2 regions of the Streptomyces sp. P9-A4 genome follow, and region 2 is predicted to be linked to the other one. Evidence: predicted binding sites of a transcription regulator. Region 2 holds the regulator's gene; the other holds the start of a gene.

Region 1 (15,118 bases), 1.9 Mb from region 2:
GGACGCTGGACTTCCGGCTGCTGCCCCGGCTGGACTCCTTCGGCATCGGCATCCCCGCCTGGGACGACCGCAACGCCCGCCCGACGGGCACGCTCGTCGGCGTCCAGCCCGGCTCCGGGGACCTGGTGCCGCTGCCCGGCCGTACGGTCACCGTCACGCCGACGGTCCGGACACCGGGCTCCGCCGTCACGGCGGTCACCGGCGACAGCGGCGTGTTCACCGGCGGCCCGCTGCCGGTGGCCGACGAGTACGCCACCTTCGAGGCCTCGTACACCGAGGACAGCGCCGAGGTGCACGGCTCGGCGTACGAGTACCGCCGGGCGTACGACCTCAAGGGCCGGGAGGTGAAGGTCACCGCCGCCGCCGACAAGAAGCGGGCGCTCAGCGGCGAGGCCGTGACCGTCAGCGGCCGCGTCACCGACCCGGCCGCCGGGAACGCCCCGGTCGCGGACCAGGCGCTCATGGTGACCCTCGGGGTGTACACGGACAACGCCCCGTACGGCACGACCGTGCACACCGACGCGGACGGGCGCTTCTCCGCGCGTCTGATCGCCGCCTCGGGCCTCGCGGACTACGGGGACTACTGGTCGGTGCGGTCCGCCGATCCGTATCTGCGGTTCGACCAGGTCTCCGGTGTGGTCGCGATTCCGTGGGAGACCCGTATCGACCTGCTGACCGGCGGGCTGTCCGCCGACGGCCGGGTCACGGTGGGCGGCGTCTTCCGCCCCCGGTACGTGCCGGGTTCGCGCTCCTCCGTGCCCAGCCAGTACCTCCAGCTGGAGCAGTCCGCCGACGGGAAGACCGGCTGGCGGAAGATCGCCAGTGCGCAGGCGTACGCCGCGTACTGGTCGACGTTCGCGCTCGCCGCGAACAGCGGCGGCGGCTACTTCCGCGTCCGGCACCTGACCAGCGACGCCTACGCGGAGTCCAGCAGCCGTGTGTTCCGGCTGGTCCGGACCCCGGTCCGGGTCGTCGGCATGAACGCCGGGCCCGAACCGGTCCGCAAGGGCGCGAACGTCTACACGACGGGCACGCTCCAGCACTACACGAACGGCGTGTGGCGGGCGTTCGGGAACGCACCCGTGGCCCTGCAGTTCCAGGCGAAGGGTTCGACGACCTGGCGTCAGGTCGCCACCGGCCGCTCGGCCGCCAACGGCTGGGTCTCGCTGAAGGCGAAGGCCTCCGCCGACGGCAGCTGGCGCATCCGGTACTGGGGCGACTCCACGCACTTCCACTCGGCGGCCCCGTGGGCCGACTTCGTCGACGTGCGCTGAGCCGTTCCCGTAAGACCTGGCTCCGTACAACGCCCGAGGGCGGCACCCCCAGCTGGGGGTGCCGCCCTCGGTCCGTTCTTCTTCGCTTCGGCTCGCGCGTTCAGCGATGAACCACCGATCCCGGAGGATCAGAAGTCCATGTCACCGCCCGGCATGCCGCCGCCGGCCGGCGCGGACGCCTTCTCCGGCTTGTCGGCGATGACGGCCTCGGTGGTGAGGAACAGCGCGGCGATCGACGCGGCGTTCTGCAGCGCGGAGCGCGTGACCTTCGCCGGGTCGATGATGCCCTCGGCGATGAGGTCGACGTACTCGTTGGTCGCGGCGTTCAGGCCGTGGCCGACGGGCAGGTTGCGGACCTTCTCCGCCACGACGCCGCCCTCGAGGCCGGCGTTGATCGCGATCTGCTTCAGCGGGGCCTCAAGGGCCAGCTTCACGATGTTCGCGCCCGTGGCCTCGTCGCCCGCGAGGTCGGCCTCGAGCTTCTCGAAGACCGAGGAGGCCTGGAGCAGAGCCACGCCGCCACCGGCGACGATGCCCTCCTCGACGGCCGCCTTCGCGTTGCGAACGGCGTCCTCGATGCGGTGCTTGCGCTCCTTGAGCTCGACCTCGGTCGCGGCACCGGCCTTGATGACCGCAACACCGCCGGCGAGCTTCGCCAGGCGCTCCTGCAGCTTCTCGCGGTCGTAGTCCGAGTCGCTGTTCTCGATCTCGGCGCGGATCTGGTTCACGCGACCGGCGACCTGCTCGCTGTCACCGGCACCGTCGACGATGGTGGTCTCGTCCTTGGTGATGACGACCTTGCGGGCGCGGCCCAGCAGGTCGAGGCCCGCGTTCTCCAGCTTCAGGCCGACCTCCTCGGAGATGACCGTGCCGCCGGTGAGGATGGCGATGTCGTTCAGCATCGCCTTGCGGCGGTCGCCGAAGCCCGGGGCCTTGACCGCGACGGACTTGAAGGTGCCGCGGATCTTGTTGACGACCAGGGTCGACAGGGCCTCGCCCTCGACGTCCTCGGCGATGATCAGCAGCGGCTTGCCCGACTGCATGACCTTCTCCAGGAGCGGGAGGAGGTCCTTCACCGAGGAGATCTTGGAGTTGACGATGAGGAGGTACGGGTCGTCGAGCGACGACTCCATGCGCTCCATGTCGGTGGCGAAGTACGCCGAGATGTAGCCCTTGTCGAAGCGCATGCCCTCGGTGAGCTCAAGCTCCAGACCGAAGGTCTGGGACTCCTCGACGGTGATGACGCCTTCCTTGCCGACCTTGTCCATCGCCTCGGCGATGAGCTCGCCGATCTGGGTGTCGGCGGCGGAGATGGAGGCCGTCGAAGCGATCTGCTCCTTGGTCTCGACATCCTTCGCCTGCTCGAGCAGGGCGCCCGAGACGGCCTCGACGGCCTTCTCGATACCGCGCTTGAGGGCCATCGGGTTGGCACCCGCGGCAACGTTGCGGAGGCCCTCGCGGACGAGCGCCTGGGCGAGAACGGTGGCGGTGGTCGTACCGTCGCCGGCGACGTCGTCCGTCTTCTTGGCGACTTCCTTGACCAGCTCGGCGCCGATCTTCTCGTACGGGTCCTCGAGCTCGATCTCCTTGGCGATGGAGACACCATCGTTGGTGATCGTGGGGGCGCCCCACTTCTTCTCGAGGACGACGTTGCGGCCCTTCGGGCCGAGGGTGACCTTGACGGCGTCAGCGAGCTGGTTCATGCCGCGCTCGAGACCGCGCCGGGCCTCCTCGTCGAACGCGATGATCTTGGCCATGTGAAGTGGTCCTCCCGGACATGGGGTGGATAACGCTCCAGGACCGCGCCGACGCCCGCGACGGACGGCCTGCGTACCCGGTGGTTCCTTGCCCCACCTGGCCGCGGGCCTCATCTGCCCGATCCTCGTAAGCACTCTCACCTTCCGAGTGCTAACGCCAATGATTAGCACTCGGCATAGGAGAGTGCAAGCGACTCTCGACGATCGGGACGTGACGGGCGGGGCGTACGGGGGCGTGCGGGAAGGCGCTGCGGGGCCCGTATCCGCCGGTCGCGCGGCCCCTCGTGCGGGAATGCACGAGGGGTCCGCATCCCCTCAGGGATGCGGACCCCTCGACGGCGTTGCGTCGTTGGCCGATCGCGCCGCGCTCAGACGGCGAGCTTGACCATGTCCGCCTGCGGACCCTTCTGGCCCTGCGAGATCTCGAACTCGACCCGCTGGCCCTCTTCGAGACTGCGGTAGCCATCCATCTGGATCGCGCTGTAGTGGACGAAAACATCCGCACCACCGTCTACCGCGATGAAGCCGTAGCCCTTCTCCGCGTTGAACCATTTGACGGTGCCCTGAGCCATGCCTAACTCCCCTATTACTGGCCCTTGCGCGGGACCCGCACTTCGCGGACCCGGGTCAGACCCTGCGCCGGAACGCGTCGACCGCCGCTGAATGTATCTGCCCAACTGCCCTCTGCAACAGGTCATTCGAGCGAGAATTCTGGGCGCACCGGAAAGGGGAATTGGGGATAATCCCTGGAGTTACGGGGCAAGTCGGGCCCGGCAAAACGCGCAGAACGTACACAACGCGCAGGTACTTTGGCTGCTTCCTGACGCACAGGGACGCATTCTCATATGCATCCGGCATGAGCAGCGGAGGGGGCTTCCCCAACTCTACCGTGCTCAACCATGCAGAATTGCCCCTTCCGCTTATAGACGCGGAAGGGGCAATTCAAGAAAGACAGGACAAGCGATGATGCGGGAGTGACGACTCGACAGCCGCCGGCACTGCGCCCGACGGTCAGCCGCCGGCGACGGCCGGGATGATCGAGACGCCCGCGCCGGCCGGGGTGGCCGTCTCCAGGCCCTGCTCGAAGCGCACGTCGTCGTCGTTCACGTAGACGTTGACGAAGCGGCGCAGCTTGCCCTGGTCGTCCAGGACGCGGGCGGCGATGCCCGTGTGGTTCTTCTCCAGGTCCGCGATGACCTCGGCGAGGGTCGTGCCCTCGGCCTGGACCTCGGACCGACCGCCCGTGTAGGTGCGGAGGATGGTGGGGATGCGGACGTTCACGGCCATGTCTTCGTAACCTTTCAGTGGGCCAGGAAAGCGGGCCGGCACCCTGCGGGCCGGCTCGGGGCGGGCCGGCTCAGAGCGCCAGGCCGGCGTCGCGGAACGCTTCCAGGCTCGGGCGGATGGTGACGGTCGCCTGAGAGGTGTCGGCCACCGCGTCCAGGGTCTTGAGTCCGTCGCCGGTGTTGAGGACGACGGTGGTGAGGTCCGGGTCGATCAGCCCCGCCTCGACGAGCTTCCTGGTGACACCGACGGTCACGCCGCCCGCGGTCTCCGCGAAGATGCCCTCGGTCTGGGCGAGCAGCCGGATCGCGTCCACGACCTGCTCGTCGTTCACGTCCTCCACGGCGCCGCCGGTCCGGCGGGCGATGTCGAGGACGTACGGGCCGTCGGCCGGGTTGCCGATCGCGAGCGACTTGGCGATCGTGTTCGGCTTCTGGGGCCGTACGACGTCCTGGCCCGCCTTGAAGGCCACCGACACCGGGGAGCAGCCCTCGGCCTGGGCACCGAAGATCTTGTACGGCTTGTCCTCGACGAGGCCCAGCTTGATGAGCTCCTGGAGGCCCTTGTCGATCTTCGTGAGCTGGGATCCCGAGGCGATCGGGATGACCAGCTGGTCGGGGATGACCCAGCCGAGCTGCTCGCAGATCTCGTACGCCAGCGTCTTGGAGCCCTCGCCGTAGTACGGGCGGAGGTTGACGTTGACGAAGCCCCAGCCCTCGCCGAGCGGGTCGCCGATGAGCTCCGAGCAGAAGCGGTTGACGTCGTCGTAGTTGCCCTCGATGGCGACCAGGTCACCGCCGTAGACACCGGCCATGACGACCTTGCCCTGCTCCAGGTCGTGCGGGATGAACACGCAGGAGCGGAAACCGGCGCGGGCGGCGGCGGCGCCGACGGCGCCGGCCAGGTTGCCGGTGGAGGAGCAGGAGAGGGTGGTGAAGCCGAAGGCGCGGGCGGCCTCGATGGCCTGGGCGACGACCCGGTCCTTGAAGGAGTGGGTCGGGTTGCCGGAGTCGTCCTTGACGAACAGCTTGCCGGGGGCGACGCCGATCTCGCGGGCGAGGTTGTCGGCCTGGACGAGCTTGGTCCAGCCCGGGTTCAGGTTGGGCTTGTCGGCGACGTCGGCGGGGACGGGCAGCAGGGGGGCGTAGCGCCAGATGTTGGCGGGGCCGGCCTCGATCTGCTTGCGCAGCGCCTCGGGGTCACCGAGGGGGAGGTCGTACGCGACTTCGAGCGGTCCGAAACACAGCTCGCAGGCGAAAATCGGGCCGAGTGCGAACACTTCACCGCATTCACGGCAGGAAAGCCCGGACGCGGGACCGAGGTCGACCGAAGTGGCGGGGGTGACAGTCTGAACAGCCATGGAGGCGAGGCCCTTTCTCCTCATCTTTCCCATGACGAATTTTTCGCCATGAGACGGATTTGGCACCTTCCCTAGCCGGGGACCTCGCTGGAGGACGAGACGAACCGACTGGAGGGTTGCCGGGGCTTCAACGGGCCGTTTCCCTCTGCCCCTCTGGATGAGCGGTATTCGATTGTGAAGCGCGATGGACTTCGTTCCTGCGCTCCGACGCGGTCGGCACCCCGACGTGCATCGGGGATCCGCGTTGTTCAAGACTGTAACCGAAGGCCCGGACGCCCGGACCGGCCGTCCGAACCGCGAGATGGAGATCACGTGCTGGAAGAGGTGGAGCGCTGGCTGGACCGGCGGTCCTGGTCCGTGGCGGACCGGCCGCTGGAGCGAATCCTCGCGGCCAAGCGGAACACGAGGGTCAGCGTCGTCCTGCCCGCGCTGAACGAGGAGGCGACGGTCGGCGAGATCGTCGCCGTGATCCGCCGCGAGCTGATGACGGAGGCCGTGCCGCTGGTCGACGAGCTGGTGGTGATCGACTCGGGTTCCACGGACCGGACGGCGGAGGTCGCGGCGGCGGCCGGCGCGCGGGTGGTGGCGCGGGACGCGATCCTCCCCCGGATACCGGCGGTGCCGGGCAAGGGCGAGGTCCTGTGGCGGTCACTGATGGTGACGAGCGGGGATGTCGTCTGCTTCGTGGACGCGGATCTGCGGGACTTCTCCGCGGACTTCGTGACGGGGATCGTGGGCCCGCTGCTCACGGACCCGGAGGTGGACTTCGTGAAGGCGATGTACGACCGTCCCCTGGGTGACGCCCCAGGCCAGGGTGGCCGGGTGACGGAGCTGGTGGCGCGCCCGCTGCTGAACCTCCACTGGCCGCAGCTGGCCGGTTTCGTACAGCCGCTGGGCGGCGAGTACGCGGCGCGCCGCTCGTTGCTCGAACGGCTGCCGTTCCCGGTCGGTTACGGAGTGGAGCTGGCGCTGCTCGTGGACGCCCTGCACACGGCGGGTCTGGACGCGCTCGCCCAGGTGGACGTGGGGGTGCGCAGGCACCGGCACCAGGACGGGCAGGCGCTGGGCCGGATGGCGGCGGCGATCTACCGGACGGCGCAGCTGCGGCTCTCGCGGGGTCATCTGGTGCGGCCGCGGCTGACCCAGTTCGAGCGGGGCGAGAAGGGCTTCGAGCCGCGGACGTACGCGGTGGACACGGAGGAGCGGCCGCCGATGGCCGAAATCGCGGAGTACGCGCACCGTCGCGTGGCGTAACGCCCCACTATGATCCGTTTTGCATACATTGCCCTTTTATGCGCTTCAGACAACATCACTCGGGCAGGGTGCTCGCGGCGGCCGGACTGATCGGACTGGCGGCGGGCTCGCTCGCGTTCACGGCGGCGGGACCGGCCGCCGCGGACGTGGTCGAGCCCTTCGGCAAGCGGTACGACGCGTCGCTGTACGGCGACTTCGCGACGCTCGGCAACACGGTCATGGGCTGTCCGGCCGCCCCCGCGGACATGGCGGCGCGCTGCGCGACGGCGGCGGGCGGCCAGGGCCCGGACAACAACAACACCTTCGTGATGGAGCGGGTCGACACGGCGGGAACCGGGGGCGGATACGGCTCCAGCACCGGCCATGTCCAGATCCCGGCGGGCGCCGAGGTGGCGTACGCCCGGCTCTTCTGGGGCGGCAACGACGGCACGTACAAGGGTCCGAGCGGTGCCCGGCTGAAGCGTTGCGACATCTCCGGCGCGGACGTCGGACGCTCCCCCGGCGACCCGACGACGACCGCCCCGGTGATCAGGGTCGGTTCGGGTCCGGCGGTCCCGGTCTCGATCGACAGCATGGTCGCGGACCCGGAGGACACCGACGGGCCGCACTACTACACAGGCGAGTCGGACGTGACCGCCGCCTTCGCGGGCGTCTCGGGGACGGACGCGCGGATCGCGGTCGGGAACGTCTGGGCGCCCAACGGCAAGGGCTGCGTGGCGGGCTGGTCCCTGACGGTGGTCCACAGGTTCCCCGGCCCGGACCCGGTCAAGGCGCCCGAGCGCCGGATGGTCCACGTGTACGGCGGCCACGTCCTCCAGCGCCCGGCCTCCCCCGCGACCACGATCACCGTGGACGGCTTCCGCCGGGGCCCCGGCACGGTACGGGCGAGCGTGACGGCGTACGAGGGCGACTGGAACACCCCCGGCGACACGTTCCTCGTCGACGGCAAGAACGTCACCGAGGCCCGCACGGGCAACACCAACAACTTCTTCGTCAGCGAGGACGACGGCGCCGTCGACCCCAGGACGACCAACAACCTGAGCATCGACACCAAGGTTTTCGACGTCCCGGCCGGCGCGGTCCCGCCGGGCGCGACCTCGGCCGGTCTGACCTTCTCCACCAGCGGCGACACCTATGTGCCGTCCGGTCTCGCCCTCTCCGTACCGGTCCCCGACCTGGAGATCACCAGGACGGCGAGCCCGCGCACGGTGAAGCCGGGCGACACGCTCACGTACACGATCACCGCGAAGAACATCAGCCCGCTCGACTACCCGAACGCCACGTTCGGCGACGACCTCACCGGGAACCTCGACGACGCCGACTACAACGGGGACGTACGGACGACGGGCCCGGGCGCGGCGACGTACAGGAAGCCGAGGATCTCGTACACCGGGACCATCCCGGCCGGGAAGACGGCGACCGTCACCTACTCGGTGAAGATCAAGAACCCGCCGGCCGGGGACGGGAAGCTCCGCAACAGCGTGGTGGTCGAGACACCCCGCTCGAACTGCGGCGAAGGCAGCGAGGACCCGTCGTGCGCGGTGGCCCCGGAGATCGACAGGCCGAAGCCGACCCCGACGCCGCCCCCGACACCCACCCCGACGCCCACCCCGGTGGACCCGACCCCGACCCCGACGGCCCCCGACCCCACCCCGACCCCGACCGACGACCCCAAGCCGCCGGTGACCGACGAGCCGTCCTCCCCCGCTCCCCCGGCCCCCGGCCCGCACGGAAACCGCAGTGGCCTGATGGCCGAGACGGGCGGCAACGGCGAGCGACTGTGGCTGCTCGGCGCACTGGGCCTGGCGCTGGCGGCGACGGGCGTGGTGGCGAGAGCGGCGATGCGAGGCCGACGCGACTGACGCACGACCACGCTGGGTGGCCGGATCAGCCAGTCTCGTATACGTACGTTTGAGCGTTTACGAGACGGGCTAGGTTCGCCCCATGGCTTCTGTGCTCGTGGCATCCAACCGGGGCCCCGTCTCGTACGCCCTCGGCGACGGCGGCTCGCTCGACGCCCGCAGGGGCGGCGGCGGCCTGGTCTCCGGCCTGAGCGCCGTGTCGTCCCAGGACAGCCTGTGGGTGTGCGCGGCGCTCGGCGAGGGCGACCGGGAGGCCGTCCGGCGGGGGGCCGGGGAGCCGGGCGTACGGATGCTGGACATCGACCCGGAGGTGTACGCGGACGCGTACAACGGCATCGCGAACTCGGTGCTGTGGTTCCTCCACCACCATCTGTACGACATCCCGCGCGAGCCGGTCTTCGACGCGGAGTTCCGGCGCCGCTGGGAGTCCTACCGGGACTACAACCGCGCCTTCGCGGAGGCGCTGGCGGCGGAGGCGGACGAGGGCGCGGCGGTCCTGGTGCAGGACTACCACCTGGCGCTGGTCCCGGGGCAGCTCCGCGCCCTCCGCCCGGACCTGCGGATCTCCCATTTCACGCACACGCCGTGGGCGTCCCCGGAGTACCTGCGGATGCTGCCGCAGGACGTGCGTGAGGAGCTGCTGTGGGGGATGCTCGGCGCGGACGAGCTGGGCTTCCACACCTGGGGATGGGCGTCGTCCTTCATCGACTGCGCGTCCGTCGACGGCGCGGACGGGACGGCGCGGGGCGTCCGGCGGAGCGATGACCCCTGGCACGGCGTGGAGCACCGGCGGCGGGGCGGCCCGAAGCGGCACACCCGGGTGCGGGCGTACCCGCTCGGCGTCGACGGCGAGGAGCTGCGGGCGCTCGCGCACCGCCCGGAGGTGGACGAGAAACTGGCCCGCCTCCGTGCGGAGACCGGCGACCGGAAGACCATCGTCCGAGTCGACCGCACGGAACTCTCGAAGAACATCCTGCGAGGCCTGCACGCCTACCGCGAACTCCTCACCGTCCATCCCGAATGGCATGACCGGGTCGTCCACCTGGCCTCGGCCTACCCCTCCCGCCAGGACCTGGAGTCGTACCGCGCCTACACGGAGGCGGTGAGGGAGCTGGCGGACGAGATCAACGCGGAGTTCGGCACGACGACCTGGCAGCCGGTCCTGGTCTCGGTCAAGGACGACTTCCCCCGCTCCCTGGCGGCGTACCGCCTCGCGGACGTGGCCCTGGTGAACCCGGTCCGCGACGGCATGAACCTGGTGGCGAAGGAAATTCCGGTGGTCTCGGAGTCCGGCTGCGCCCTGGTCCTCTCCACGGGCGCGGGCGCCCACGAGGAACTGAAGGACGACGCCCTCACGGTGAACCCCTTCGACGTGACGGAAACAGCCGAAGCCCTCCACAAGGCCCTGTCGATGCCCCCCACGGAACGCACAGACCGCACGAAACGCCTGGCGGCAGCAGCAACGGCCCTGCCCCCACAGCGCTGGTTCCTGGCCCAGCTGGAGGCGTTGCGGGAGGGGTGAGCGCTACTCCCGTTCCGGGGCGACCAGGGCACGCACGGCGGACGGACCGCCGAAGTCGCGGGCGAGGCTGTCCATGATCAGCTCGTCGCACACCTCGCCGAGCCAGTAACCCGCTTCACGCACCGATCCGGCCTTTCGGAACCCGGCTTTCTCGTACGCCTTGACGCCACCCACGTTGGGCGCAAGCACCTTCAGCCAGACCATGCGCACGTTGACGACGTGGAACGCGTAGTCGAGGACGAGACGGGTGGCCGCGCTCCCGAGACCACGCCCACGAGCCTCCGGGGCGAGCATCACGACGTACTCGGCGGTCCGCACCTGATGGTCCGGCAGGAGCGTCGCGACCCCGACGGGGACGGGCTCGGCGCCGCTGACGTCGTAGACGGTGAAGCGGATTTTCTCGCCACGGAGTTGGTGGGCCATGCCCTCGGTACGAGCCTCCAGGGACTCGGGGCTCTGGCGTCCGTAACCCACGAGGAGGGCCGGATCCTGTTCCCACCGCCAATAGGTCTCGACGAGGTCGGGCCGGAAGGGGCCGAGGCCGCAGGTGTCGTCCTTGATCCACAGAATGGGGTCAGTGGTCACTGCCGGTCTCCGATCACGAGGACGGGGGTGTAGGCGCGGGTCTATCAGGGCCCAGTGGGCTCTTCCCGCCCCATCCGGGCAGCCCAGTGTCAGCCAGCGGGGAGAGCCCTGAGCCGTTCGCGAAAATTCCGCACGGCCGACACTGCGGCATGCGGTTCAAGGCAGCGGTTGAACTTGGCCAGACGAACGTGTGCCCGGTCGGACTGCACACGGTTCTCCAATAGCTCCAGACCGGCGTTGGCGGCGTCCAAAGCGCCATCAAGGTCCCGAGCGGCCAGCCGTGCCGTGGCGAGGCGGCCGGAGCGTACAGCTCGGTCCCGGGGGACCGCCTGCTCGACGGCTACCGCGAGGGCCCTGGTTGCTCGCTCGGGGAAGCCAGAGCGCAGCATGATCTTGCCCTCTGTGGACTTGAGCTGGGCCTCGCCGTACCAGCCGAGCCAGTCGGGACGGTCGCCTTCACCGTGCGTGCCCCACAGGTCGTAGGCCCGGTCGAGGGACTTGCCGGCCGCCTCGTGCTGGGTGTCTCGGGAGAGGGCTTCGGCCTGGTGGAGGAAGAGATACGAGGTCGCCGCAGGCGGGAGGGCCGACGGGGCGTTGCCGATGGCGGTGTCGATCAACTTCACGCGTGCGGCCGTGTCACCGGAATCGGAGATGTGGACGCCCATCTCGGCCAGGATGAAGGCGCCGAAGCCGTCGTCCTTCGCGCTGTGGGCGCTGCGGAGGGCGCCGACGTAGTAGCGCTGGCCGAGGGAGCGGAGGCCCTTGTCGTAGGCCATCCAGCCGGCGAGGTAGGACACGCGGGCGGCCGTGGCGTACAGGCGGTGTTCGACGGCGTCGGAGTAGCGCCCGTGGTCGAGGAGGCTGGTGATCAGTGCGAGGTCGCTGGTGGCCTGGTCCAGGAGGCGCGCGCCGCCCATCTGGTCGTCGAGCGTGCGGAGGGTCTCCACGCGCGCTTCGATGGTGGTCACCATCGCGTCAGTGACGCGGTCGCCGTCGATTGCCGAGGCGAACGCCTCTGGTGCGGCTGCCCAGTTGGCGGCGACTCCCGTCAGCGCGACGCCGGTGATGGACAGGAATCCCCGACGATCCATGTGGCCACTCCTGACCAGATCAGCGAATACCTTCACGGTGCCGGCCGGAGTCCACGGGGCCGCCAGGGCCGTCGACTCCCACGCCGGCAACCATCGGGGCCAGGGCACCGAGCGCATGTGGTCCTCGGGGACTCCCAGCAGGTCGGCGAGCACCCGTTGCGCGTCCGCGTCAGGCGCCTGCTCCTGCTCCCACTTCCAGACCGTCGTCCGGTTGGTGGCCAGCGGTACGCCCAGCTCGGCCCCGCGTTCACGCATGCGCCGGGCTAACTCCGCCTTGCCCCAGCCCTTGCCTTCTCGCACGTAGGTCAGCGGGTGCAGCGCCATCAGGTCAGACATCCCACCCTCCCCTCAGGTCGGTAGTCGGGAGGCTACTCCCCATGCGTGCGGGAAACGGCGGTTTCTCTCGCTGGAGGAACCGCCTGGAAACGTTCCGAGCCCGTGGCCCACGGCCGTTCACTGGGCCTCACGCCGTTCGGAGCTGAGCACCCGGGTATCCGGCTCCCCCGCCCCGCTCCGGACGGCTCCCAGGACAGCAGCCCGTCATCGACGTCCCACACGCGGGTGACGGGCTGCACCACCCCCGAGGAGATCGTGATGAGCCAGCCTCTGCCCGTCCGTACGCCCGGCGACAGCGGACGACAGCACACGGTTCCCGAGCCGCCGACCGGTCCGAGTCCGGCCCTCCGAGCCCGCGCCGGAGCCGGGTGGGAGAGATTCCTCCGGCGCGGAGCGAGCGATCGCGAGGAGTCCGAGCGGTGAATCCGGTCGACGCCGAAGGCCGGGAGGACCACCCCCTCCTTCACCGCCTGGTCCGCGACATCGCGAGCCGCGGTGAAGGTGAGCTGACCGAAGTCGTCCACGAGAGGCACGGCGGCCGGCTCATCCGCATCGCCTACATCCAGCCCGCGAACGGCATCGCCTGGTCCACCGCCGCCGACAACATCGGGCCCGCCCGATGAGGCAGCGCCTCGCTGTCGTGGCCTACGTGATCGTCGTGAGTGCGCTCGTCGTCACGTTGGCCTTCGCCGGAACCCCGGACCACTGAGAAACGGGAGGAGCACCATGAGACGTACCGCGAACCGCGGCTTCAACCACCGCCAGGCCGTGACCGAGGAGTGGTTCCGCACCCAGGTCCTTCCCCGCGTGTCCGGCGCGCGGTTTCTCCCCTACCAGGTGCGGCAACTGCGGAGCGAGCACCTGCCGGCGATGCTGCGCGACAAGGACAGGAAGAGCCTGGCCCGCATCGCCGGGGACTTGGTGAAGGTCACCACGCGGTGGCGCTGCCTGCCGTTCCACTACTTCCGCTACGGCGGATACCGGCGCGAGGTGTCGTCCGAGCGGGCCTGCTCGTACCTGCCGGAGAGCGCCCTGTTCCACCGGCTCCTTCCCCGCGTGAACCGGGACGCGATCGACCTGGACGACAAGACGTCCTGCAAGAGGATCCTCGCGTCCGCCGACATCCCGCAGCCCGCGCTCATCGCGAGCGGTGACCGCCGCACGGGTGCGACGTCCGCTGGTGATGTGGTGCCGCTGGCGGATGTCCTCGACCACGCGTCCGGACTCGGCCGCGTGGTGGTCAAGCCCTCCCGCTACTCCAGTGGTGGGTCCGGCGTCGTGATCGTGCGGCCCGGTGAGGACGCCTTCGACCTGCCGGCCTACGCGCAGCGGTGGGGCACGTGGCTGGTGGAGCAGCACGTGCCGCAGCATCCCGACTTGGACGTGCTGAACCCATACGCCCTCAACACGTTCCGCGTGATCACCCTGCTGCGTGAAGGCGCCGCCGAAGTCCTTTACGTGATGCTGAAACTCGGCGGCACCGAGAGCACCACGGACAACTCGGCCGCCGGCGGCATGCAGATCCGAGTCCACCCCGACGGGCGACTCGACCGCCACGGCTACGACCGATACCTGAACGCCCACACCCGCCACGGGGTCAGTTCGGTTCCGTTCGCCGACCACCGTATCTCCCGCATGACGGAGGTCCGAGAGCTGGCCGAGCGCTGTGCGCGCCTGTTCCCGCAGGTGCCCTTCATCGGCTGGGACATCGCACTGACACCCGGCGGACCTGCGGTCATCGAGGGCAACAGCAGCCCCTCCCTCGCACATATCCAGCGCACCCACGGCGGCGTCGCGCTGGAGCTCGTTCCCGCGCTCCGCTCCGTGATGGATCGCCCGATCATCTGACCAAGGAGTTCCCGTGGAAAACCTGAGAATGCAGGCCCGCGCCGCTGCCGGAGGTCTGCTCGACACGCTCAAGACGATGCCCGAGGTCCAGGCGCTCTACGTCCTGTCCTCCTCGGCGGTCGCGCCCCGCAACGTCACGCGGTTCAGCACCGACTCCGACTTCGACCTGGCCGTCGTCCTCGACGTCCCGATCACGGAGGACGAGTGGAGGTCGCGGCCGGCGGACACGTACGCCCTGGTCCGCGACCGTCTCCCCGCCTGGATCCCGGAGTTCAGCTTCCACCTGCCGGTCTCCTGGGGGCGCATGGAGGTCAACGTCCACCAGCTCCTCTTCCAGTACGAGGCCGACCCGCGCACGGCGTGGAACAGCGACAAGTGCGACGCCTACGGGAACAAGGGCGAGCCGCTGTTCGACCGCGAGGAAGTCTTCGGGGCCCTGATCTCTCACAAGTCGCGGGAGCAGCTTCAGCTGCTGGAGGGCGAGACCTACCGGCTGCACAACCGGCTCACCTGGGACGTGCGCGAGATCCCGCTGCGGATGGCACGGCGGGTCGGAGTGCCCACGGGCCACTTCGTCCTCTCCGGGGCGCTGGACGAGGTCGTGGACTGGATGTACGCCCGCTCGGGCCAGCTGCTGCCGAACATGAAGTGGAAGCTGTACTCCCTCAGTGCACTCGGCCTGATCAGCGGTGAGCAGGAGAACCTGCTGATCGAGGCCCAGCAGTGCGACCCGCTGTCGATGGTTGACCTTGAGCGGCGGTGCGAGGCCCTGAGCGAGTTCTGCCGCGCGGTCGGGATGGACCTCAGCCCCGGGGCGATCGAGGCCGTGCGGAAGGCGTACCAGCGGGCCAACCACCACCTCCTCGGAGGAGAGGCGTCGGTCTTCGCCGATCAGCCGGCGGCGCGATTCGTTCCCTTCGGCGAGCGCGGCGGTTCCAGTTAGAC
Region 2 (15,118 bases):
CAGGGCGGCCGGGTGGTCCTCGGCCCGGTGGTGGCAGCGGGCGAGCAGGACGAGCGCCTCGGCGTCCTCCGGTTCGGTCGCCAGGTGCTGGGCGACGAGCTCCCCGGCCTGCGCGTACCGCCCGGTGTCGTAGAGGGCCTCGGCGCGCCGGAGCGCGGTCGGGGCGGTCACAGCTTGCGCTTCCGCTTGAGGTGGGCGAGGAGGTCGTCGTACAGGCCGCCCTCGTTGGCGAACATGGCGACGTTCCGGGCGGCGGCGAACCACGGCTCCGTGGACGGCTTGATCTGCTTGGCCGCGCCGAGCAGGTCCTTGGTGGAGATGAGGCGTACGGAGCCGCTGCGGGCGGAGTCCAGGAGGGCGGCCTCGGCGGCCGTCTCGCAGACGTGCGCGAGGTCGGCGCCGGAGAAGTCCTCGGTTGCCTTGACGAGCTTGCCGAGGTCGACGGCCTCGATGGGACGCTCGCGCAGGTGGTAGCGGAGGATCGACTCGCGGGCGGTGGCGTCCGGCGGCAGCACCAGCAGGGTGCGGTCGAGGCGGCCGGGGCGGCGCAGGGCGATGTCCACGTCCCAGGGGACGTTGGTGGCGGCGAGCACGAAGACGCCCTCGTTGCCGGCGCCGCTCGCGATGCCGTCCAGTTCGGTGAGGAGCTGGTTCACGACGTTGCGCAGGCCGCTGTGGTGGGAGCGGGAGCGCTTGGCGCCGAGGGCGTCCAGCTCGTCGAGGAAGACCACGCAGGGGGCCTGGCGGCGGGCGGTCTCGAAGATGTCGTGGATGTTCTTCTCGGAGGCCCCGATCCACATGTCGAGGACGTCGGAGAGCGAGACGGTGAGGAAGTTCGCGCCGAGCTCGCCCGCGACGGCCCGTGCGATGAACGTCTTGCCGCAGCCGGGCGGCCCGTAGAGGAGCAGGCCGCCGCGGAGCGACTTGCCGTACAGCTTGCGGAGTTCGGGGTTGCGCATGGGAGCGAGGAAGGCGGCTTCGAGCCGGTCCTTGACCTCCTCCATCCCGCCGACGTCGGCGAGGCGCACGGAGCCGGGCGCGTCGACGTCCCAGGCGGCGGCGTCCCCGGCGGCCCCCTCGCCGTCGGCGGCCTGCGGGTCCTCCAGGAACCGGGGCCCGACGACGTCCTGGACCTGCTGCTCGGCGGCGGCCCAGTCGAAGGCGGGGGGCTGGGCAGTGGACGCTTCCGGCTGTACGGGCGGGATCGCCGGCGCCTCAGGCCGTACGGGCGCTTCGGGGGCGGGCGCCGGGGCCGGCGGCATCCCCATCGCCCGCATCATCAGCGCGCGGGCGTCCGCGTCCCCCGGCGCGTGCTGGAGGGCGACGGCCGCCTCCGCGACGGCCTCGTCGGCGCGCCCCTCCGCGAGGAGGAGTTCGGCGAAGTGGAGGCGCAGGGGTACGTCACCGGGGGCGGCGGCCACAGCGGCGCGCAGACTGCGGATCAGGGGGGACTCGTCGGCCATGCGGGCCAGCCTAGGGAGCCGCCGGGGGCGGCCGTCCACCGGGTTCCGTACGTACGCGCCACCGTGGGTTCGTACGGAGCGCCACCGGGTCCGGCGCCGCCGGATCGCCCACGCGCCGCCGGGTCCGGTGCCGCCCCGGCCCCGCCCCGGCCCGCGTCCGCTAGCTCCAGCGTCCCGTGCGTCCCAGGACCAGTGCCGTCGCCGCCGTGCCGGCCGTGGAGGTGCGCAGCACGCTGCGGCCCAGCCGGTACGGGCGCGCCCCGGCCGCCTCGAAGACGGCCAGCTCCTCCGGGGAGACGCCCCCCTCGGGGCCGACGATCAGCACGACCGAGCCCTTCGCGGGGAGTTCGGCGGTGGCGAGCGCCCCGCTGGGGTGGTCGCGGTCCTCGTGCAGGACGGCCGCGAAGTCGGCCTCCGCCAGGAAGGCGGCGACCTGCTTGGTGGTCATCACCTCGGTGACCTCGGGGAACCGGGAGCGGCGCGACTGCTTGCCTGCCTCGCGCGCGGTGGACCGCCACTTGGCGAGCGCCTTGAGGCCCCGGTCGCCCTTCCACTGGGTGATGCAGCGGGAGGCGGCCCACGGAACGATCGCGTCCACCCCGGTCTCCGTCATGGTCTCGACGGCGAGTTCGCCCCGGTCGCCCTTGGGCAGCGCCTGGACGACGGTGATCCGGGGCTCCTCCTCGGGGTCCTCGTGGACCTCGTCGACCCGCACGGTGAGCTGGTCCTTGCCCTCGGCGGTCAGCACCACGCACGCCGCCCAGCGGCCCCGGCCGTCGGCGAGGACCAGTTCCTCGCCCTCCCGCAGCCGTTTCACGGAGACGGCGTGCCGCCCCTCGGGGCCGTCCAGGAGGAAGCTCCCGGCGCCGGGAACGGCGTCGACGACGAAGACGGGTGCGGTCATGAGGCGCTCCTGTGGGCCTGGCCGGAGAGGGCGGTGTCGAGTTCGGCGGCCAGCACCTCGACCAGCCGCCCGGCGGGGAGTTCGCGGGCGAGCCGGTGGCCCTGGCCGGCCCACAGGGCCATGCCCTGGGCGTCGCCGGCGGCTGCGGCGGCCTTGCGGAGCGGGGCGGTGAGGTGGTGGATCTCGGGGTAGGCGGCGGGGGCGTACGGCCCGTGCTCGCGCAGGAACCGGTTGACGAGGCCGCGCGCCGGGCGTCCGGTGAAGGCCCGGGTGAACGCGGTCCGGGTGAACAGCGGGTCGGTCAGGGCCCGCTTGTGGAGCGGGTGGGCGCCGGACTCGGGGCAGCAGAGGAACGCCGTGCCGAGCTGGGCGGCGTCGGCCCCGGCCGCGAGGACGGCGGCGATCTGCGCGCCCCGCATGATCCCGCCGGTCGCGAGGATCGGCAGGGCGACACTCTCGCGGACCTGGGTGAGGAGGGTGAGCAGCCCGGTGCCGGGGGCGTCGTCGTCGGCCGGTTCGTCGCGGAAGGTGCCCTGGTGTCCGCCGGCCTCGGTGCCCTGCACGCAGACGGCGTCGGCCCCGGCGAGCTGCGCGGCGAGGGCCTCCTCGGCGGAGGTGACGGTGACGATCGTGTACGTGCCGGCGCGGGCGAAGGCGGCGAGGGCCTCGGGCGTGGGGCAGCCGAAGGTGAAGGAGACGACGGGGACCGGGTCCTCCAGGAGGATGGCCAGTTTGCCGTCGTAGCCGTCGTCGCGGCTGTCGTCGGTCTCGCCGAGCGGGGTGTCGTACCAGGTGGCCTCGCCGGCGAGCTGGTGGCGGTAGACCTCGACGGCGGCCGGGTCGGCGGGCCGCCCGGACTGCGGCAGGAAGAGGTTGACGCCGAAGGGCCGCGAGGTGAGCGCGCGCACCTGCTTGATCTCCTGGTACATGCCTCCGGCGGTCTTGTACCCGCCGGCCAGGAAGCCGAGCGCCCCGGCCTCGCAGACGGCTCCGACGAGCTCGGGGCTGGAGCCGCCACCCGCCATGGGGGCCTGCACGATCGGAAACCGAGAGAGATCGTTCAGTGCGGTGGTGGACATATGGGCATCGTGTCATGACCCCGCTCGGGCGCCGAATCCGTACGTCGCTCGTACGTCAGGTGCGGGGCCGGTGCGCCACGGCGCCACACGTACGTCGGGTACGGGAAAGGGGCGGCCCGTGTGATCACGGCACCGCCCCTTCGTCCGTACGGGCCCTACCGCCCGTTGAACGCATCCTTCAAACGCGAGAACAAGCCCTGCTGCCCCGGCTGACTGTGTCTGCCCGGAGGACGACCCCCGGACCCCCAGCAGAGCGCCTACCGCCCGTTGAACGCATCCTTCAAACGCGAGAACAAACCCTGCTGCCCCGGCTGACTGTGTCTGCCCGGAGGACGACCCCCGGACCCCCAGCAGAGCGCCTACCGCCCGTTGAACGCATCCTTCAAACGCGAGAACAAACCCTGCTGCCCCGGCTGACTGTGTCTGCCCGGAGGACGACCCCCGGACCCCCAGCAGAGCGCCTACCGCCCGTTGAACGCATCCTTCAAACGCGAGAACAAACCCTGCTGCCCCGGCTGGAACTGGCCGGTGGGCCGCTCCTCGCCGCGCAGCTTGGCCAGTTCGCGCAGGAGGCGCTCCTGCTCCGCGTCCAGCTTGCCCGGCGTCTGCACCTCGACGTGCACGATCAGGTCGCCCCGGCCGTTGCCCCGCAGATGGGTGACGCCCCGGCCGTGCAGCGGGATCGACTGACCGGACTGGGTGCCCGGACGGACGTCGATCTCCTCAAGGCCGTCGAGGGTCTGGAGCTGCACCTTGGTGCCGAGCGCCGCCGCCGTCATCGGGAGGGTGACCGTGCAGTGCAGGTCGTCGCCACGCCGCTGGAAGGTCTCGTGCGGCGTCTCGTGGATCTCGACGTACAGGTCGCCGGCGGGGCCGCCGCCGGGGCCGACCTCGCCCTCGCCCGCGAGCTGGATCCGGGTGCCGTTGTCGACACCGGCCGGGATCTTGACGGTGAGGGTGCGGCGGGAGCGGACCCGGCCGTCGCCCGCGCACTCGGGGCACGGGGTCGGGACGACGGTGCCGAAGCCCTGGCACTGCGGGCAGGGCCGCGAGGTCATGACCTGGCCCAGGAAGGACCGGGTGACCTGGGAGACCTCGCCACGACCGCGGCACATGTCACAGGTCTGCGCGGAGGTGCCGGGTGCGGCGCCCTCGCCCGAGCAGGTCGTACAGACGACCGCCGTGTCGACCTGGATGTCCTTGGTGGTGCCGAAGGCCGCCTCGTTGAGGTCGATCTCCAGACGGATCATGGCGTCCTGGCCGCGGCGGGTCCGCGAGCGCGGTCCGCGCTGCGAGGCCGTGCCGAAGAAGGCGTCCATGATGTCGGAGAAGTTGCCGAAGCCACCGGCCCCGAAGCCGCCCGCGCCGCCTCCGCCGGAGGCCGAGAGGGGGTCGCCGCCCAGGTCGTAGACCTGCTTCTTCTGCGGGTCCGAGAGGACCTCGTAGGCGGCGTTGATCTCCTTGAAGCGTTCCTGCGTCTTCGGATCGGGATTGACGTCCGGGTGCAGCTCGCGGGCGAGCCTCCGGAACGCCTTCTTGATCTCGTCCTGGGAAGCGTCGCGGCGCACGCCGAGTACGGCGTAGTAGTCCGTGGCCACTTACGACTCCGCCAGGATCTGTCCGACGTAACGTGCCACTGCGCGTACCGCTCCCATCGTTCCGGGGTAGTCCATGCGGGTCGGTCCGACCACGCCGAGTTTGGCGACTGCCTCGCCGCCCGAACCGTAGCCGACCGAGACGACGGACGTGGAGCTCAGCCCCTCGTGGGCGTTCTCGTGCCCGATGCGTACGGTCATGCCCGATTCCTTGGCCTCGCCCAGCAGCTTGAGGAGCACGACCTGCTCCTCGAGAGCTTCCAGGACGGGCCTGATCATCAGGGGAAAGTCGGGGCCGAAGCGGGTGAGATTGGAGGTGCCTCCGATCATCAGCCGCTCCTCGTGCTCCTCGACCAGGGTTTCGAGGAGGGTCGCGAGCACGGTCGAGACCGTGGCGCGGTCCTCGAGCTCCTCGAAGGACTCGGGGAGGTCCTGCACCAGCTGCGGCACGTCGGCGAACCGGCGACCGACGACCCGGCTGTTGAGCCGGGCCCGCAGGTCGGCGAGCGAGGTCTCGCCGAAGGGCGCGGGGCAGTCGACGACCCGCTGCTCGACACGTCCGGTGTCCGTGATGAGCACGAGCATCAGGCGGGCCGGGGCCAGCGAGAGCAGTTCCACGTGCCGGACGGTCGAACGCGTCAGCGAGGGGTACTGGACGACGGCGACCTGACGGGTCAGCTGCGCGAGCAGCCGGACCGTGCGCCCGACGACGTCGTCCAGGTCGACGGCTCCGTCGAGGAAGTTGTGGATGGCCCGCCGCTCGGGCGTCGACAGCGGCTTGACGCCGGCGAGCCGGTCGACGAAGAGCCGGTAGCCCTTGTCGGTCGGGATCCGGCCGGCGCTGGTGTGGGGCTGGGCGATGAACCCCTCCTCCTCCAGCACCGCCATGTCGTTGCGCACGGTGGCGGGTGACACGCCGAGCTTGTGGCGCTCGGTGAGCGCCTTGGAGCCGACGGGCTCCTCCGTCCCGACGTAGTCCTGGACGATGGCGCGCAGGACCTCGAGTCTGCGTTCGCTGAGCATCGTGCGCACCTCCAGCTGTCGTCGTCGTTCCGGTTGCTCCGCTTTTGGCACTCGACCTGTCCGAGTGCCAGCGATCCCCCGGTCAGTGTACGGCGGCGGGCGTCGCTCCTGGCAAGGTGGCGACGCCCCCACCGGTTAGCGTCGCCCCATGGACGTGGATTGGGAAGCGTACGGATGGGAGCGGCTCGCGGACGGGGTGGGCCGGCGGCGGCTGCCCGGCTGGGACGCCACGGTCGGACTGGTCCTGGGCGAGCGGGCGGTGCTGCTGTACGACACGGGCTCCTCGCTCGCGGAGGGCGCCGAGCTGCGGACGCAGATCGCGGGCCTCACGGGCGGCCGGAGAGTGACACACATCGCACTGAGCCACCCCCATTTCGACCATGTCTTCGGCACGGCGGCCTTCGCCGGGGCGGAGGTCTTCGGCGCGGTGGGTTCGGACGAGCTGATGGGCCGGGTGCGGGACCGGGAGGCGCTGGGCGAGGACGCGGTACGGCAGGGGGTCGGCGAGGCGGCGGCAGCGGAGGCGGTGGACTCCCTGGTGGCCCCGCGGCACACCGTCTCCGGCGAATGGACGCTCGACCTGGGCGGCCGGCAGGTCCTCCTGGCGAACGTCAGCCCCGGCCACACCGGCCACGACCTGGTGCTCCTGGTGCCCGGGGAGCGGGAGGTGGTCTTCTGCGGCGATCTGGTGGAGGAGTCGGGCGAGCCGCAGGCGGGCCCGGACGCGGTCCCGTCCCGCTGGCCGGACGCGCTGGACCGGCTGCTGCGGCTCGGCGGCGAGGACGCGGTGTACGTGCCGGGGCACGGGGCGGTGGTGGACGCCACGTTCGTACGGACCCAGCGCGGTGAACTGGCAACGCGCTTCGCGGTGTCGTAGCGTCCACCGAATGCGCAGCTACGACCCGGACCTGACGCCCTCGTGGAAGAAGCCGAAGCCCGTCCCGGAGATCCCGGCCGACCGCGATCTGGTCGTGGAGGAGGTCTCCACGGGCTTCTGCGGGGCGGTGATCCGCTGCGAGGCGGGCACGGTGACCCTGGAGGACCGCTTCGGCAAGCACCGGGTGTTCCCGCTGGAACCGCGCGGCTTCCTCCTGGAGGGCCGGGTGGTGACCCTGGTCCGCCCGTCCTCGTCGGCGCCGGTGCGCCCGTCCCGTACGGCCTCCGGCTCGGTGGCCGTCCCGGCGGCGCGGGCGCGGGTGGCGCGGGCGGGCCGGATCTACGTCGAGGGCCGCCACGACGCGGAGCTCGTCGAGCGGGTCTGGGGCGACGACCTGCGCGTCGAGGGCGTGGTCGTGGAGTACCTGGAGGGCGTCGACGACCTGCCGTCGATCGTCGCGGAGTTCGGCCCGGCGCCGGACGCCCGCCTCGGTGTCCTCGTCGACCACCTCGTCCCGGGCTCGAAGGAGTCGCGGATCGCCGCCCGGGTGACCTCTCCGGACGTGCTCGTCGTCGGCCACCCGTACATCGACGTCTGGGAGGCCGTGAAGCCCTCCTCGCTCGGCATCCCGGCCTGGCCCGCGGTCCCGCGCGGCCAGGACTGGAAGACCGGCGTGTGCCGGGCCCTCGGCTGGCCCTCGGACAACACCGGCGCGGTCTGGCAGGCGATCCTCAAGCGCGTGGAGTCCTACAAGGACCTGGAGCCGGAGCTGCTCGGCCGGGTGGAGGAGCTGATCGACTTCGTGACGGCGCCGTAGGAGCGCCGTCCCGGGACGGTGCGCCCGTTGTCCCGGGACAACGGAGCCGTGCCGGGACGCACGGGTCCGTGCCAGCGTGGCGGAACGATCACTCGCACCACCACGCCCCTGGAGGAAACCGTGTTCTCCCGCCCCGTGTTCAAGAGAGCGGCGCTGCTGACCTCGTCCGTCGCCGTCGCCGTGGTGAGCCTCGCCGGCACCGCGAGCGCCGCCCCCTCCGCCCCGTACGTCTCGTACGGAGACCAGGGCGACGGTGTGCGGTGCGTGCAGGCGGCCGTGAACTGGTCCCACACCTCGTCGGCACGGCTGGAGGAGGACGGCATCTGGGGCGATCGGACACAGTCCGGCGTGCTGGACTTCCAGCGCGCGAAGCTGGGCAGCTCCCAGGCGGACGGCGTCGTCGGCCCCGACACGGGCGACAAGATGCTGGCGGTCCTGGGCCAGAACCCGGCGATGTACGAGTTCTGCTACGACGTGCTGCCCTCCCACTACTGACCGGCCCGCGCCGCCCTGCCCCTGGCCATGTCACCGGGGCGGGGCTGGGCGGGTCGTCGGGAAAGGGGCGGAAAAGACAGGCCCTAGTCCACGAGGTCCCGCACCACCGCGTCGGCGAGCAGCCGGCCCCGCAGGGTCAGGACCGCGCGCCCGGCCTCGTAGGGCCCGGGGTCGAGGAGCCCGTCGGTGAGCGCCTTGCGGGAGGCGGCGAGGCCCGCGGGCTTGAGCAGCGAAAGCTCCACGCCCTCCTTGAGCCGCAGTTCGAGCAGCACCCGCTCGACCCGCCGGTCCTCCTCGGAGAGCAGTTCCCGGCCCGCGCCGGGCGACTTCCCGCCGGCCAGCGCGGCCGCGTACGCCCCGGGATGCTTCACGTTCCACCAGCGCACGCCGCCCACGTGGCTGTGCGCGCCCGGTCCGGCGCCCCACCAGTCGGCGCCGCGCCAGTACAGCTCGTTGTGGAGGCAGCGGCCGGCCTCCGAGGTGGCCCAGTTGGACACCTCGTACCACTCGAATCCGGCTCCGGAGAGGACGTCCTCGGCGATCAGGTACCGGTCGGCGTGGACGTCGTCGTCGGTCATCGGCACCTCGCCGCGCCGGATGCGGCGGGCCAGCTGTGTCCCCTCCTCGACGATCAGCGCGTAGGCGCTGACGTGGTCGGGCCCGGCGCCGATGGCGGCGTCGAGGGAGGCCCGCCAGTCGTCGTCGGACTCGCCGGGGGTGCCGTAGATCAGGTCGAGGTTGACGTGCTCGAACCCGGCGGCCCGCGCCTCCGCGACGCACGCCTCGGGGCGTCCGGGGGTGTGCGTCCGGTCGAGGATCTTGAGGACGTGCTGCCTGGCGCTCTGCATGCCGAAGGAGATCCGGTTGAAGCCGCCCTCCCGCAGCTCCGCCAGATAGGCCGGGTTCACGGACTCGGGATTGGCCTCGGTCGTCACCTCGGCGTCGTCCGCCAGCCCGAACTCGTCCCGGACGGCCCCCAGCATCCGTACGAGGTCACCGGCGGCGAGCAGCGTGGGCGTACCGCCGCCGACGAACACGGTCCGCACGGGCCTGGGGTCGTCGCCGAGCACCTTCCGGGCCAGCCGGATCTCCTCGGCGACCTGCTCGGCGTAGTTGTCCCGGGAGGCGAGCACCCCGCCGGTGCCGCGCAGCTCGCTCGCGGTGTAGGTGTTGAAGTCGCAGTACCCGCAGCGGGTCGCGCAGTACGGCACGTGCAGGTAGAACCCGAGCGGCCGCTCCCCCGCCCCTTCGAGGGCGTGCGGGGGCAGCGCCCCGTCGTCGGGCACGGACTCACCATCGGGCAGTACGGAAGGCATGAGCCCCATTGTCCCGTACTGCCCGGGGTGAACGCCCTGCCCTGTGGACAACCTGTCCACAGGGCAGCGCTCAGGACACGCACGCGCCGGTCAGGACTCCCGGCGACCCCGCGTCTGCTGCGGTCAGGACTCCCGCGACCCCGCGTACATGTCGTCGATGAGGCCCTTATACTCCCGCTCCACCACCGGACGCTTCAGCTTCAGCGACGGCGTGAGCTCGCCGTGCTCGATGTCGAGGTCGCGCGGCAGCAGACGGAACTTCTTGATCGTCTGCCAGCGCTGGAGGCCCTCGTTGAGGCGGTCGACATAGCCCTGGACCATCGTCACGGTCTGCGGCGCGGCGACGACGTCGGCGTACGACCTGCCCGCGAGGCCGTGCTCGGCGGCCCAGCCGAGCAGGGTGGGCTCGTCGAGGGAGATGAGCGCGGTGCAGAAGTTCCGGTCGGCGCCGTGGACGAGGATGTTCGAGACGAACGGGCAGACGGCCTTGAACTGGCCCTCGACCTCGGCCGGCGCGATGTACTTGCCGCCGGAGGTCTTGATCAGGTCCTTCTTGCGGTCGGTGATCCGCAGGTAGCCGTCGGGGGACAGCTCGCCGATGTCGCCGGTGTGGAACCAGCCGTCGGACTCCAGGACCTCGGTCGTCTTCTCGGGCAGGCCGTGGTAGCCCTCCATGACGCCGGGACCGCGCAGCAGCACCTCGCCGTCGTCCGCGATCCGGACCTCGGTGCCGGGGAGCGGCTTGCCGACGGTGCCGGTGCGGTAGGCCTCGCCCGGGTTGACGAAGGAGGCGGCGGAGGTCTCGGTGAGGCCGTAGCCCTCCAGGATGTGGATGCCCGCGCCGGCGAAGAAGTAGCCGATGTCGGGGGCGAGCGCGGCGGAGCCGGAGATGCAGGCGCGCAGGTTGCCGCCGAAGGCCTCACGGATCTTGGCGTAGACGAGCGCGTCGGCGACCTTGTGCTTGGCGGTGAGGCCGAAGGGCGCGGAGGCGGTGCCGGTGCGGCGGAAGTTGTCCTGGGTGGCCTTGGCGTACTCGCGGGCGACCTCGGCGGCCCACTGGAAGATCTTGTACTTGGCGCCGCCCCCGGCGCGGGCCTTGGCGGCGACGCCGTTGTAGACCTTCTCGAAGATGCGGGGCACGGCGGCCATGTAGGTCGGCTGGACCACCGGCAGGTTCTCGATGATCTTGTCGACGCGGCCGTCGACGGCGGTGACGTGCCCGACCTCGATCTGGCCGGAGGTGAGGACCTTGCCGAAGACGTGCGCGAGCGGCAGCCACAGGTACTGCACATCGGCCTGGGTGACGAGGCCGGTGGCGGCGATGGCCTTGGCCATGTACGACCAGTTGTCGTGCGGGAGGCGGACACCCTTGGGGCGGCCGGTGGTGCCCGAGGTGTAGATGAGGGTGGCGAGTTGCGTGGAGGTGATCGCCGCGACCCGCTCCTTGACGGCCTCGGGGTGCTTCTCCAGATAGGCCTTGCCGCGTGCCTCCAGCTCGGCGAGCGAGATCACCCATTCGCCGTCGCTCTCCACTCCGGTGGTGTCGATGACGACCACATGGCGGAGGTTCGGCAGGTCGGCGCGGCGCTCGACGGCCTTCGCGAGCTGGGCCGCGTCCTCGGCGATCAGGACCTTCGACTCGGAGTCCGAGAGGATGAACGCCGACTCCTCGGCGTTGGTCTGCGGGTAGACCGTGGTGGTCGCGGCGCCCGCGCACATCACACCGAGGTCGGCGAGGATCCACTCGACGCGGGTGGAGGAGGCGAGGGCGACCCGCTCCTCGGACTCCACGCCGAGGTCGACGAGGCCGGCGGCGATCGCGTAGACCCGCTCGGCGGCCTGACCCCAGCTGAGCGACTTCCAGTCGTCCGGGCCCGCACCGGCGGCGGGCGTCGGGTAGCGGTAGGCCTCCGCATCCGGGGTCCGCTCGACGCGCTCAAGGAAGAGGGTCGCCACGGAGGGCGGCCGGTTCTCGATCTGGGTCTGTGTGTCGCTCACGACGTCCTCCGGGCGGCGGCGGTGCCTTCTGGTGGTTCGTAACTAACTGGCGAGTAACCTTCGAGCCGGGATCAGAGTAAAGGGCCGGGGACCGGCGCGTAAGGGTCTGCAGGGTGCCGCTTGATAACGAACGGGCCCACGCGCCCGTGGCACGTGGACCCGTTGTCCGCACAGGGCAGCCGGTGCGGCGGCCTGGGGCTACTTCTTCTTGCCGGAGGACTCGTCGCTCGACAGGACGGCGATGAAGGCCTCCTGCGGCACCTCCACGGAGCCGACCATCTTCATGCGCTTCTTGCCTTCCTTCTGCTTCTCCAGCAGCTTCCGCTTACGGGAGATGTCACCGCCGTAGCACTTGGCGAGGACGTCCTTCCGGATGGCGCGGATGGTCTCGCGGGCGATGACCCGGGAGCCGATGGCGGCCTGGATCGGCACCTCGAAGGCCTGCCGCGGGATGAGTTCGCGCAGCTTGGCGACGAGGCGCACGCCGTATGCGTAGGCGGCGTCCTTGTGGGTGACGGCGGAGAAGGCGTCGACCTTGTCGCCGTGCAGCAGGATGTCGACCTTGACCAGGCTGGAGGCCTGCTCGCCGGTGGGCTCGTAGTCGAGCGAGGCGTAACCGCGCGTCTTGGACTTCAGCTGGTCGAAGAAGTCGAAGACGATCTCCGCGAGGGGCAGCGTGTAGCGGATCTCGACGCGGTCCTCGGAGAGGTAGTCCATGCCGATGAGGGTGCCGCGACGCGTCTGGCACAGCTCCATGATCGCGCCGATGAACTCGCTGGGGGCCAGGATCGTGGCGCGTACGACGGGCTCGTACACGTCGTCGATCTTGCCCTCGGGGAACTCGCTCGGGTTCGTGACCGTGTGCTCGCTGCCGTCCTCCATGACCACGCGGTAGACCACGTTCGGCGCGGTGGCGATCAGGTCGAGACCGAACTCGCGCTCCAGCCGCTCGCGGATCACGTCGAGGTGGAGCAGACCGAGGAAGCCGACGCGGAAGCCGAAGCCGAGCGCGGCGGAGGTCTCCGGCTCGTAGACGAGCGCGGCGTCGTTGAGCTGGAGCTTGTCGAGGGCCTCGCGGAGGTCCGGGTACTCCGAGCCGTCCAGCGGGTAGAGGCCCGAGAACACCATCGGCTTCGGGTCCTTGTAGCCGCCGAGGGCCTCGGTGGCGCCCTTGTTCAGGGAGGTGATCGTGTCACCGACCTTGGACTGACGGACGTCCTTCACACCGGTGATGAGGTAGCCCACCTCGCCGACGCCGAGGCCGTCGGACGACGTCATCTCGGGGGACGAGACACCGATCTCGAGCAGCTCGTGGGTGGCGCCGGTCGACATCATCCTGATGCGCTCGCGCTTGTTGAGCTGGCCGTCGACGACACGGACGTAGGTCACGACACCGCGGTAGGAGTCGTAGACCGAGTCGAAGATCATCGCGCGGGCGGGCGCGTCGGCGACGCCGACCGGGGCCGGCACGTCACGGACGACCCGGTCGAGCAGCGCCTCGACGCCCATGCCGGTCTTCGCGGAGACCTTGAGGACGTCCTCCGGCTGGCAGCCGATGAGGTTGGCCAGCTCCTCGGAGAACTTCTCCGGCTGGGCGGCCGGGAGGTCGATCTTGTTCAGGACCGGGACGATGGTGAGGTCGTTCTCCATCGCCAGGTAGAGGTTGGCGAGCGTCTGCGCCTCGATGCCCTGCGCCGCGTCCACGAGCAGCACCGTGCCCTCACAGGCCGCGAGCGACCGGGAGACCTCGTACGTGAAGTCGACGTGCCCCGGGGTGTCGATCATGTTCAGGATGTGCGTCCTGCCCCCACCCTGCCCGTCGGTGGGCGCCCACGGCAGCCGGACCGCCTGGGACTTGATCGTGATGCCGCGCTCCCGCTCGATGTCCATGCGGTCGAGGTACTGGGCACGCATCTGCCGCTGGTCGACGACACCGGTCAGCTGGAGCATCCGGTCGGCGAGCGTGGACTTGCCGTGGTCGATGTGCGCGATGATGCAGAAGTTGCGGATCAGAGCCGGGTCGGTACGGCTCGGCTCGGGCACGTTGGTAGGAGTCGCGGGCACGCAGGGTCTCGTCTCGGGGCGATGTCGGATCGATACGTAGGCTCCATGGTCCCATGCCCGTCGCCCGGCGCCCGGTTTGGGCGGGCGCGAGGGTCGCTGATACTGTGGACAGCTGTGTCTCGTATGCCCTCTCAGCTGCGAGGCGCATCCAGAAGGAACATCGAACCTGTAAAGGCTCTTTTCGTGGCGAACATCAAGTCCCAGATCAAGCGGAACAAGACGAACGAGAAGGCGCGCCTGCGCAACAAGGCCGTCAAGTCCTCGCTCAAGACCGCGATCCGCAAGGCCCGCGAGGCCGTCGCCGCGGGTGACGTCGAGAAGGCCGTCGTGGCTTCTCGCGCCGCCGCCCGCGCGCTCGACAAGGCTGTCTCGAAGGGCGTCATCCACAAGAACGCCGCCGCCAACAAGAAGTCGGCGCTGGCCACCAAGGCTGCCGCTCTCCAGGGCTGAGCCCTGATGTGATCGGCCGTACGGGATCCAGCGGGCCCTCTCTCCCGCTCCCGCCCGGCCACCCAGGACTCGCACGCGGACGCGTTCGCCACGCGGGTGCGAGCCCACCCTGAACACGCCGAAAGCCCCGCCTCTCCTCCCCCAGGAGAGCCGGGGCTTTCGCCGTTCCCGGGGCGACAGGAACTGCCTTCATGCCGATGATGCGGGCTGGGGGTCGAGGGGGCGGGGCCGGGGGCCGGGCCCTAAGCGGCCAAGGGAAAGCCGCCGAGGCCGGCTGGGGCGGGGCGAAGCCCCACAGCTCAAGACCGCCCCGCCCACCGAGACCGAGCGCGCAGCGCCACGGCGCGAAGCCGCCAAACCCACGCGGGGTCCCGCGGTAAGCCCCTGGGGCGCAAAGCTGCCGCACCCGCTGGAGTTCGGGGGCGGAGCCCCCGGCAATCGGGCTTGTGCCCACCCGCCCCCGGCAGGGTTTCGGGAAGGGGCGGGGTGGGGGAAACCGCTCCGGCGCCGGCCACCTACCGCCCGCACCGACCCCCCGGCCCCGGCCCCGGCCCCGGCCCAGACCTACCCCGCCCCACCCACAATCACCGACCCGCAGACACCCCCGCCCCCTACCCCCGCCGCATCCTCGCCGCCCGAGCCACCGCGACCACCGCCTTCTCCAGGGCGTATTCCGGGTCGTCCCCGCCGCCCTTCACCCCCGCGTCCGCCTCCGCGATCGCCCGCAGCGCGAGCGACACCCCGTCCGGGGTCCAGCCCCGCATCTGCTGCCGTACGCGGTCGATCTTCCAGGGCGGCATCCCCAGCTCCCGGGCGAGGTCGGCGGGTCGCCCGCCCCTCGCCGAGGACAGCTTGCCGATCGCCCGTACACCCTGCGCGAGCGCACTGGTGATGAGCACCGGCGCGACCCCGGTCGAGAGCGACCAGCGCAACGCCTCCAGCGCCTCCGCCGCCCGCCCCTCGACGGCGCGGTCCGCGACGTTGAAGGAGGACGCCTCGGCGCGCCCCGTGTAGTACCGCCCGACGACGGCCTCGTC

Evidence for each region. Region 2 encodes HrcA, which represses chaperone genes, less so after heat shock. Its sites were predicted from a motif close to TTNGCACTCNGNNNNNCNGAGTGCNAA; they were not measured.
Region 1: groL (chaperonin GroEL) is a predicted target of HrcA. The motif match lies at 3,196-3,222, and genes of this name have one in related genera.

The regions. Positions count from the first base shown of each region.
Region 1 covers NZ_JAZIFY010000001.1:4,156,537-4,171,654, reverse strand. Annotated here, with positions in the region: gene V4Y03_RS18810 (hypothetical protein) at 1-1,274, shown strand, start outside; gene groL (chaperonin GroEL) at 1,403-3,031, opposite strand; gene V4Y03_RS18800 (cold-shock protein) at 3,400-3,603, opposite strand; gene V4Y03_RS18795 (MoaD/ThiS family protein) at 4,043-4,318, opposite strand; gene thrC (threonine synthase) at 4,389-5,699, opposite strand; SAM riboswitch class I at 5,693-5,839, opposite strand; gene V4Y03_RS18785 (glucosyl-3-phosphoglycerate synthase) at 5,988-6,929, shown strand; gene V4Y03_RS18780 (DUF7927 domain-containing protein) at 6,968-8,791, shown strand; gene V4Y03_RS18775 (alpha,alpha-trehalose-phosphate synthase (UDP-forming)) at 8,874-10,313, shown strand; gene V4Y03_RS18770 (GNAT family N-acetyltransferase) at 10,317-10,874, opposite strand; gene V4Y03_RS18765 (transcriptional regulator) at 10,988-12,325, opposite strand; gene V4Y03_RS18760 (hypothetical protein) at 12,745-12,948, shown strand; gene V4Y03_RS18755 (sugar-transfer associated ATP-grasp domain-containing protein) at 13,052-14,173, shown strand; gene V4Y03_RS18750 (hypothetical protein) at 14,187-15,116, shown strand.
Region 2 covers NZ_JAZIFY010000001.1:2,304,702-2,319,819, forward strand. Annotated here, with positions in the region: gene V4Y03_RS10390 (tetratricopeptide repeat protein) at 1-171, opposite strand, end outside; gene V4Y03_RS10395 (ATP-binding protein) at 168-1,463, opposite strand; gene V4Y03_RS10400 (16S rRNA (uracil(1498)-N(3))-methyltransferase) at 1,624-2,367, opposite strand; gene V4Y03_RS10405 (nitronate monooxygenase) at 2,364-3,446, opposite strand; gene dnaJ (molecular chaperone DnaJ) at 3,908-5,044, opposite strand; gene hrcA (heat-inducible transcriptional repressor HrcA) at 5,045-6,064, opposite strand; gene V4Y03_RS10420 (MBL fold metallo-hydrolase) at 6,213-6,941, shown strand; gene V4Y03_RS10425 (DUF3097 domain-containing protein) at 6,952-7,758, shown strand; gene V4Y03_RS10430 (peptidoglycan-binding domain-containing protein) at 7,879-8,253, shown strand; gene hemW (radical SAM family heme chaperone HemW) at 8,337-9,569, opposite strand; gene V4Y03_RS10440 (AMP-dependent synthetase/ligase) at 9,693-11,567, opposite strand; gene lepA (translation elongation factor 4) at 11,766-13,631, opposite strand; gene rpsT (30S ribosomal protein S20) at 13,815-14,081, shown strand; gene holA (DNA polymerase III subunit delta) at 14,693-15,118, opposite strand, start outside.